Regions from separate parts of the Andreesenia angusta genome, predicted to be linked through region 3. Evidence: riboswitches for the same ligand, from Rfam matches in the RefSeq annotation. Region 3 holds a riboswitch; each other region holds the start of a gene.
What was found. A riboswitch is a leader RNA that binds a small molecule or an ion and turns the genes downstream of it on or off. The one in region 3 is predicted to bind S-adenosylmethionine.
Positions count from the first base shown of each region.

Region 1: linked by a shared signal. The riboswitch ahead of EUAN_RS01605 (O-acetylhomoserine aminocarboxypropyltransferase/cysteine synthase family protein) and the one ahead of metA (homoserine O-acetyltransferase MetA) in region 3 are both predicted to bind S-adenosylmethionine.
Region 2: linked by a shared signal. The riboswitch ahead of metK (methionine adenosyltransferase) and the one ahead of metA (homoserine O-acetyltransferase MetA) in region 3 are both predicted to bind S-adenosylmethionine.

Region 1 is NZ_MKIE01000001.1:342,270-345,500, forward strand. It holds gene EUAN_RS01600 (trans-sulfuration enzyme family protein) at 1-597, opposite strand, end outside; gene EUAN_RS01605 (O-acetylhomoserine aminocarboxypropyltransferase/cysteine synthase family protein) at 614-1,894, opposite strand; SAM riboswitch class I at 1,972-2,078, opposite strand; gene EUAN_RS01610 (protein-glutamate methylesterase/protein-glutamine glutaminase) at 2,276-3,231, shown strand, end outside.
Region 2 is NZ_MKIE01000006.1:110,779-114,009, reverse strand. It holds gene EUAN_RS08435 (bifunctional 5,10-methylenetetrahydrofolate dehydrogenase/5,10-methenyltetrahydrofolate cyclohydrolase) at 1-319, opposite strand, end outside; gene metK (methionine adenosyltransferase) at 674-1,861, opposite strand; SAM riboswitch class I at 1,938-2,035, opposite strand; gene EUAN_RS08425 (hypothetical protein) at 2,095-2,490, opposite strand; tRNA gene EUAN_RS08420 (tRNA-Pro) at 2,699-2,775, shown strand; gene EUAN_RS08415 (ABC transporter permease) at 2,814-3,231, opposite strand, start outside.
Region 3 is NZ_MKIE01000008.1:62,346-65,576, reverse strand. It holds partial or broken gene EUAN_RS09430 (rhodanese-like domain-containing protein) at 1-215, opposite strand, end outside; gene metA (homoserine O-acetyltransferase MetA) at 280-1,185, opposite strand; SAM riboswitch class I at 1,251-1,349, opposite strand; gene aroQ (type II 3-dehydroquinate dehydratase) at 1,391-1,846, opposite strand; gene EUAN_RS09415 (shikimate kinase) at 1,848-2,363, opposite strand; gene pheA (prephenate dehydratase) at 2,389-3,231, opposite strand, start outside.

The DNA.
Region 1 (3,231 bases), on a different contig from region 3:
CCCTCCCAAGTACTTTGTAGCAGAGTGAACCACTATGTCCGCCCCAAGTGCTATGGGTTTTTGGTAGTAAGGCGTCAAGAAAGTGTTGTCCACTATAGTCAGCAGGCCTTTTTCCTTGGCGTAAGCTGAAACAGCTCCGATGTCAGTCACCTTCATGATCGGGTTTGAAGGAGTCTCTATAAAAAGAGCCACTGTGTTTTCGTTGACAGCCGACTTTATGTTCTCTAAGTCTTGGGTGTCAACGTAAGTGGCCTTTATGCCGTACTTGCCGTATATCTCCTCGAATATCCTGTAAGTCCCCCCGTACAGGTCGTCCGAAACCACTATGTGGTCGCCAGGCTTGAATATGGATATCACTGCCGATATGGCTGCCATTCCGGTGGAGAAAGCCAGCCCTTCAGCGCCGCCTTCCAGCTTGGCTATTGTCTTCTCTAGCTCCTCCCTAGTCGGGTTCTGAGTCCTGGAGTAGTCATACCCTGTAGACTCGTTTAGACCCGGATGTCTGAACGTAGCAGACTGGTATATCGGGAAGCTTATCGCCCCTGTTTTCTCATCTATGCATCTGTATCCTCTAACTACTTCTGTTTCCTTTCTCATTCCAATCCCCCTATATCTATATCTGCGAAAGCGCCTGCTCTATATCTTCTATTATATCTTCTATATTCTCTATCCCCACAGAGACCCTTACAGTCTCTGGCTTCACTCCAGCACCTATCTGTTCCTCTTCGCTAAGCTGCTGATGTGTAGTTGATGCTGGATGTATTATAAGCGACTTGGCATCCCCTACGTTTGCAAGGTGCGAGAATATCTCAACGCTCTCTATCAGCTTCTTACCCGCTTCATAGCCGCCTTTAACTCCAAAAGTGAAAACAGCTCCTGCACCTTTTGGAAGGTATTTGTCTTTAAGTGATTTATACTTGCTAGATGCAAGCCCCGAATAGCTCACCCACTCCACTTTAGGGTGACTCTCCAGGAACTCTGCCAGCTTTTCTGCATTTGAAACATGTCTCTCCACTCTCAGCGAAAGAGTCTCTAGCCCCTGAAGCAGCAAAAACGCGTTGAAAGGTGAAAGGCACGCCCCAGTATCCCTTAATAGAGTCGTCCTGACTTTGAATATATAGGCCGCATTTTGGAAAGCGTCCCAGAAACGAAGCCCATGGTACGATTCATCCGGCTCTGTGAACCCTGGGAACTTGCCGCTGCTCCAGTCGAAGCTTCCTCCGTCCACTATCACGCCTCCGATACTTGTACCGTGGCCTCCTATGAACTTGGTCGCAGAGTGCACAACTACGTCGGCCCCATGCTCTATCGGCCTGCATAGGTAAGGAGTCGCAAATGTGTTGTCCACTATGAGAGGTATCCCGTTTTCGTGGGCTATCTTGGCTATAGCCTCTATGTCGGCTATATTCCCCTCTGGATTTCCTATAGTTTCGGTGAACACAGCTTTTGTGCCTTCGTCTATGGTGCTCGCTATCTCATCCAGCTTGCCAGGGTCTACAAACTTCACGTTTACTCCAAAGTTCTTAAGCGTGTGCTTGAAAAGCGTGTAAGTTCCTCCGTAGATAGTAGACGCTGAAACTATATTGTCCCCTGCCTTGGCTACGTTCAGTATAGAGTATGTGATTGCAGCCATTCCAGAGGCAGTTGAAACTGCTCCAACTCCACCCTCTAGCTGGTTTACCCTCTCCTCGAAAGTGCCGTTTGTAGGGTTTGTGATTCTGGTGTATATGTTTCCAAGCTTGTTTAGCCCGAACAGATCCGCCGCATCCTGAGTGTCGTCGAACACATAGGAAGTAGTCTGGTATATAGGCACCGCCCTAGACTTTGTGTCTCTGTCTACCGTCTGTCCCCCGTGAAGCTGTACTGTTTCAAATCTAAGTTCTTTTTTGTTCATTTATATCCCCTCCTGAAATTTATCGTTGCAACGAAAAAAGGTCTCTCTGAGATTACAGAAAGACCTTCAATTATCTTCTCTCATCTCTCAGGCTATGCCTGCTGGATTTAGCACCTTCAGGTTTCACAAAACCTGTGGTTGCCGGGCTTCAAAGGGCCAGTCCCTCCACCGCTCTAGATAAGAAATACTATTCAATTTTATCTTATGTAATTCTATCAATTTACTATGTATATGTCAACAGATTTTATTTAGGGTCAAAATCTATTTCTTTTACCTGTCTTCTATGCTATTATTCTACTTGCTGTACTATTTTATTTTGAATTCTAGACGGCTTAGAGGGTATAATACCTAATAGGAATGTTTTTGGAAAGGAGATTCATTATGAACAGAATAAAAGTCCTAGTAGTAGATGATTCTGCTTTTATGAGGAAGATTATAAAGGATGCTATAGATTCCCAAAACGATATGACTGTGGTCGGCACGGCCCGAGACGGAATAGATGCGCTTGAGAAGATCAAGTCACTAAGGCCAAATGTGGTGACGCTTGACGTGGAGATGCCCAGGATGAACGGCCTAGAGGCGCTAAAGGAAATCATGAAGAAAACTCCTACAAAGGTTATAATGGTGAGTTCCCTTACGGCGGCAAACGCCGAGACCACTATGGAATGCCTTACCCTAGGAGCTGTGGACTTCATACAGAAGCCTTCCGGCAGCATCTCGCTTGACTTCTCGAAAGTCGAAGACGACCTGCTGGAAAAAATTCGGTCTGCTCCCAGTATAAATGTAGATCGACTTGTTGCAAGGCCAGCTAGAAAACCGGCGCTCGCTTCTAAAGAACCTGTTGAAAAGACGACACCGCCTGCCGCCAAGCGAACACTGTCAAGCGTAAGGCAGTCTGGATCAAACAAACTGCTCTTGATAGCCTCTTCTACTGGAGGTCCTCGGTCTCTTGAAAACGTGGTTCCACTTCTTCCGGCGAGCATTGGATGTCCCGGCATAATCGTGCAGCATATGCCACCCGGGTTCACCAAGTCGCTGGCTGAAAGGCTGAACAGAGCGTCCGCACTCACAGTGGTGGAGGCCAAAGATGGAGATGTTCTGAAAAAAGACACACTATATATAGTCCCTGGAAATTACCACTTAGGCCTTAAGAAGTCTGGAAGCGAGATCAGGATCTACCTTGACAGCTCTGACAGGATAAACGGTGTCAGGCCAGCTGCAGACTTCACCTTCAAGTCCGCTGTGGATATCTACGGCTCCAACATAGTCTCCGTAGTGCTGACAGGAATGGGTAAAGACGGTGCAGATGGAGTCAGGCTTATAAAGTCTAAAGGTGG
Region 2 (3,231 bases), on a different contig from region 3:
TGTCTGAGTCTATATGAGCTGGAAGCGGATACTGAACTATAACTCCGTGAACAGAGCTGTCTGCATTCAGCTTCTCTATTTCAGCCACTAGCTCGTCTTCAGTTATGTTTTCATCGTACTGCGAGAACTTGTGGTTTACATTCATATTGTCACAAGTCTTTATTATGCTTTTAACATACGATACAGACGAAGGGTGAGCCCCCACCTGAACTATCTCAAGAAAAGGTTTTTCTCCATACTTTTCTGTCGCCTTTTCTATATCCACCTTTATCTCTTCTCTTAACTTTTTAGCTATTGCTTTACAATCTATCGTTGCCATTTGTTCCCCTCCTTAAAAGTCATTCCGTAATATATTATATATCAAATTATGCTTTTTTGTAATTAATTTAGGGTATACATTCCATACACTTCTATAGAAAAATAAGGCCAAAATCTTCACAGCGCATTTGCACTTAGAGATTTTGGCCTTACCTTAGGTTCTTTCAATTTGCAGAAAATGAAAATGTCATAAGCACGACACAGAATCATGGAGATTTGATTGAAATACAGAACAAGTGAAAGCACGCTGGAATCCGGTGTCTAAGCGACAGCGAGTTCCGGATTTTGTGCTTGAACGGTTCTAGTTTATTTCCCAAATCGTAGTGTACTGTGGAGTTTATGATTTTTCATCTATTTATTTTCCAAAAGCTTCTTTTCTTAGTATCTCAGCCTTGTCTGTCTTCTCCCAGCTTACGTCTAGGTCTTCTCTTCCGAAATGTCCGTATGCAGCTGTAGCCTTGTATATAGGTTTTCTAAGGTCAAGGTCTCTTATTATAGCCGCTGGTCTTAGGTCGAAATGCTTAGCTACAAGTTCTTCTATCTTCTCTTCTTCTATCTTAGCTGTTCCAAAAGTCTGAACAAGTATAGAAACTGGCTTCGCAACTCCTATAGCATACGCAAGCTGAACTTCACATTTATCTGCAAGTCCTGCCGCAACTATGTTCTTTGCAACGTATCTTGCAGCGTAAGCTCCAGATCTGTCGACTTTAGTCGCGTCTTTTCCAGAGAAAGCTCCACCGCCGTGTCTAGAGTATCCACCGTAAGTGTCTACTATTATCTTTCTTCCAGTAAGTCCCGCATCTCCCTGAGGTCCTCCAACTACGAATCTTCCAGTAGGGTTGATGTAGTACTTTGTCTTGTCGTCTAGAAGCTCTGCAGGCACTACATTTCCTATTACCTTCTCTTTAAGGTCTCTTTCGATCTCCTCTAGAGTCGCATCCGGGCTGTGCTGTGTAGATATTACTATAGCGTCCACTCTGGCTGGCTTGTCGTCGTGGTACTCTATAGTCACCTGAGTTTTCCCATCCGGTCTTAGGTATGGAAGTGTTCCGTTCTTTCTAACTTCTGTAAGCCTTCTTGCAAGCTTATGCGCAAGCGAGATCGGAAGAGGCATTAGCTCCTTAGTCTCGTTGCAGGCAAATCCGAACATTATACCTTGGTCTCCTGCACCTATCTGGTCTAGCTCGTCTCCACTGTTTTCTCTCTTCTCGGTAGCTTCGTCAACTCCCTGAGCTATGTCTCTCGACTGCTCTCCTATTGAAGTTATAACTCCGCAAGTCTCTCCGTCAAATCCGTACTTGGCTCTGTTGTAGCCTATGTCTAGTATAGTGTTTCTAACTACTCTAGGTATGTCCACATAGCAATTTGTAGTTATCTCTCCAGCTACAAGCACTAGTCCTGTAGTTACTGAAGTCTCGCAGGCAACTCTTGCAAGTGGATCTTTTTCAAGTATCGCATCTAGTATAGAGTCTGATATTTGGTCGCATATTTTATCTGGGTGACCTTCTGTAACCGACTCTGAAGTAAAGAACCATTTTTTCATTTTATTTCATTTCTCCTTTCAATTTCAAATCTATAAAAAAAGCCCTCTCAATAAGAGGGCTGTATCTTCTTTTGCACCCTCATCTTCCGGACATAGCTATCCGTAGGAATTAGCACCGCTTTTAACGGTTGCTGGGCTTCATCGGGCCTGTCCCTCCACCTCTCTTGATAAGGCAATTCTGTAAACTTAACGAACTTATGTTATCATATATGGTTTTGCTAGTCAACGATTTCTTAGCTTATCTTCGACTTAATGTCTACTATGTCGCTCCAGTTGTCGGCAGTGGCCTTCTCTATTCTAGAGATGCTTTTTTTCAGGCTCGCTATTTCGCCTTGAGAGTCCACTAGCTTTTCTTCTATATTTTTCAACACAGCTGAATTGGTGGTCGATCTGTCTTCCAATGCACTAAGCAGCTCCCTCTGTCCTTCTACTCTGGATTCCAGGCTGTCGAATCTAGTATCTAGTCCATCAAACCTACCCTCCAGAATATCGAATCTTGTCTCTAGTCCGTCGAATCTAGACTCTAAGCTGTCCAGCCTTGTACCAATTTTGCTTACTTCGTCTCTGATTGGGTCAAGCTTAGAGTCTATCATATCCGATATGGCTTTCAACAGTTCCTTATTGTCCATCTCAATCACTCCCTTTCTGTCATTGTACCACTATTGTACCTGCAATTCCACTTGTACGCTCTGCAGTATTTTACCTTTGTCTAATACTGAGATATATGAATTTATTTAAGTCTAAACTCTGTTTAAGCCTGTTTTTCAGCCTTAACCACCTTTTTAGAGCTTTGAACTTATGCCATCTGTTTTATATAATGTGGTAGTTGAGTTTTTACGGGGTGTAGCGCAGTTTGGTAGCGCACATGGTTTGGGACCATGGGGCCGGGGGTTCGAGTCCCTCCACCCCGACCACATAGACAAAGCCTGATTCTTTTGAATCAGGCTTTTTTCTATTTATATATGGCAACTATAGGATCTAGCTTGGCCGCCTTAGAAGCTGGGATTATTCCGAATATCAGGCCTGTGAGGACAGATATAGAAGAAGCTCCCAAGAAGTTCTTGAGCGTCATGACCGGCGGAAACGGAAGGAATGCTCCGACTGCCATTGAAAACAGATATCCGAAAGCTATGCCTATTATCCCCCCAAGTCCAGTTATGAATATGGACTCTATCAGAAACTGGACAAGTATGTCCTTCGGCTTTGCGCCTATGGCCCTTCTTATGCCTATCTCCCTTTTTCTCTCGGTGACCGAAACGTACATTATGTTCATTACGCCTATCCCTCCAACAAGAAGAGAAATGCCTGTCACAAAAGCCACAAACAGCGTTATATTTCCGATTACGCTCTGCATAGACTCTATTATCTTC
Region 3 (3,231 bases):
ACTATGTTGACTCCCATGGTCTTGGCCTTCTCTATGGAATCCCTCATATAGGTGTAGCCTATAAGCTCCCTCTCCGCATTGTCGAAAATCGGTATGTTTATAGCCCCCGGAATAGTGAACTCAGCGTATTCCTTTGGGCTTCTAAGGTCCACAAGTATATATCTTTTTTTCAGTAGACCTTCGTCTATCTCTCTGTATTCTATTTCTTTTAGCATCGTCCCACCTCGTAAATATTATAGCATATTTTCAGCATAAAAAAAGAGAGCATAATCTGCTCTCTTAAAGCACAAACGGTGTCTGCTGGTATACGTAGTAGTTCAGCCAGTTGGAGAAAAGCAGATTGGAATGCGCTCTCCAGATTACAGGCGGAGCCTTATCAGTGTCGTTTTCCGGGAAGTAGTTCTCTGGAAGCTCGACTTCCAGCCCCTTGTTGAAGTCCCTCATATACTCTCCGTAGAGCGTGTACTGGTCGTATTCAGAGTGTCCTGTGGCGAAGATATGCTTGCCGTCATCTCCCATTATCAGATATGGGCCTGCCGCCTCCGAATGAGCCAATATCTCAAGCCTTCCGTTTTGGAGTATCATATCTGTCTTTACACCTGTATGCCTTGAATGCGGGGCATAGAACTCATCGTCAAACCCTCTCAGAAGCTGTATCTTTTTCTCGTTTGTCTTGTGCTTGAATATGCCGAACTGCTTTTTAGGAAGGTTGAACTTCTCCACTCCGTAGTGGTAATAGAGCCCCGCTTGAGCTCCCCAGCAGATATGGAATGTAGATGTCACGTTAGTCTTTGTGAAGTCCATTATCTCTTTCAGCTCTTCCCAGTATATTACGTCTTCAAAGTCCATATTTTCTACAGGCGCCCCTGTTATTATCATGCCGTCGAATCGCTTGTCTTTAACCTTGTCAAAAGTAGTGTAGAAGCTTCCCAGATGCTCTTTCGCGGTGTTTTTGGATTCGTAGCTAGCTGTTCTGAGCAGCGTTATCTCCACCTGAAGTGGAGTGTTTCCAAGCAGCCTTAAAAGCTGAGTCTCTGTCTCTATCTTGGTGGGCATCAAATTCAGTATGGCTATCTTTATCGGCCTTATGTCCTGTTCTTTCGCCCTCTGGGCGCCCATTATGAATATATTCTCGTCTGTAAGCGTCTTGTACGCTGGCAGTGCGCTAGGTATTACTATTGGCATATACTTCCCTTCTCTCTTCTGTAATTTTGTACAAAAAAACTCCTTTCGCCGAAAGGAGTTTTCACTTCTCATCTATCGGCTATACCGCTGGATTTAGCACCTCGACTTGCAAGTCAGGTTGCCGGATTTCATAGGGCCAGTCCCTCCATCTCTCTTGATGAGTTTTATTCAGTTGTCTATTCCATACATTATATTTTACATATGTCTATCTGTCAAGCAGATATTTCCTCTCCGAGAGGTACTGCTTGAGGCCTGAAAGCGCAAGGCTGTAGCCGTATACTCCAAGTCCTGAAATCTGCCCTATGCAGGCTTCTGCAGTCACGGACTTCTTCCTGAACTCTTCCCTCTTGTGTATATTGCTTATATGCACTTCTACAGTCGGTATCGAGACAGCTTTTAAGGCATCCAGTATGGCTATGCTGTAGTGGGTGTAGGCCCCTGGGTTTATGACTATGCCGTCAAACACGCCATAAGCCTGCTGTATCTTCGTCACTATTTCGCCCTCTATATTGCTCTGGTAGAGCTCCACCTCGAGCCCAAGCTCTCTAGCTTTTTCCTCCACTCCTTCGTTCAAACTCTCGAAGTTGTCAGATCCGTATATGTCCTTTTCCCTTATTCCAAGCATGTTTATATTGGGTCCGTTTATTACGAGTATCTTCAAGTTACTCAGCCCCTTCCACTATGTCTTTTACAGTCTCCACTATCTCTTCTAGCACTTCTTCGTAGCACCTGTCGTTCACGACTCTCAAGTCTGCCGTTTCAACGAAGAGATCATACCTCTCTTCGTAAAGGCTTTGAAGCCTTTCCTTGTTCTGCGAAAGAAGCGGCCTCGACTCCGTGTCTACGTCAGAGAATATATTGTCGAGCGGCCTGTCTATAAATACCACAGTCCCACCGTTTTTCATCAGCTCCCTGTTCTCAGGAAGCTTCACTATTCCTCCGCCTGTAGCTATTACAGCCGGGCCTTTCTTTAGCACGGCCCTCAGCGACTCGGTCTCGTACTTCCTGAAGCGGTCTTCGCCCTCTTCTTGGAATATATCTGGTATGCTCTTGCCCTGCATCTTTTCTAGGAATTCGTCAGTGTCGTAAAGCTCTACTCCTAGCTGCTTGGCAATGTCTCTCCCAAAGCTGGTCTTTCCGCAGCCCGGCATTCCAATTAGTATTATATGTTCCTTCAATCTCATGTCTCCTCCTCGCAGTCCCCTATATATGGCTTTTGTAGTTTCCAAGGAGTTTAAAGTAGGTGCTGTTCCTCTCTATCTCAACTATGGCCTTCTTCAGGTTTTCGTCTTTCAGATTGCCCTCGAAGTCTATATAGAAGAAATATTCCCACGACTTCTCTATCACAGGCCTGGACTCTATCCTCTGCATATTCAAATTGTTCTCTGCAAAATAGCTAAGCGCTCCGTAAAGAGCCCCTGCTTTGTGAGGTGCCGCAAATATTATGCTGACCTTGTTGGCGTCGTCGTTTATCTCCAAGTTCTTCCCTATTATCACAAATCTTGTGTGGTTGTTATTGTTGTAATTTATGCTAGGCTCTACTACCTCGAGTCCGTATAGCTCAGCAGCTCTTCTGCTGGCTATGGCTGCCTTCTCCTTGGAGCCGGATTCGCTCACCAGCTTTGCGCTTTCGGCCGTATTCCTGAAAGGCACCAGCTTCCAGTCGCCATGCTGCTTTAGGAATTCCTCGCTCTGCTTAAGCCCCTGAGGGTGTGAGTAGACTTCCGCTATGTCTTCTAGCGAAGTTCCGGGAACTCCAAGCAAGTTCTGGTCCACTTTTATGCTCGTCTCTCCCACCACATAGTATCCGTATTCCCTCATAAGGTCGTAGACCTCCGAGATGCTCCCTGTGGAGGAGTTCTCTATAGGGAGTATTCCGTAGTCTATATCCTCTTCTTGAAGCTTATTGAATACGTCTTCAAACTCCTTTACGTTTACCCTCTCTGTGTCAGGCCCGAAAGTAGCTATAAGGGCCTCTTCGCTGTAGGCTCCAGGCACTCCCTGGTAGCACACCTTAGGGCTTGCCTTTCTGGTTTTAGCCAGCTT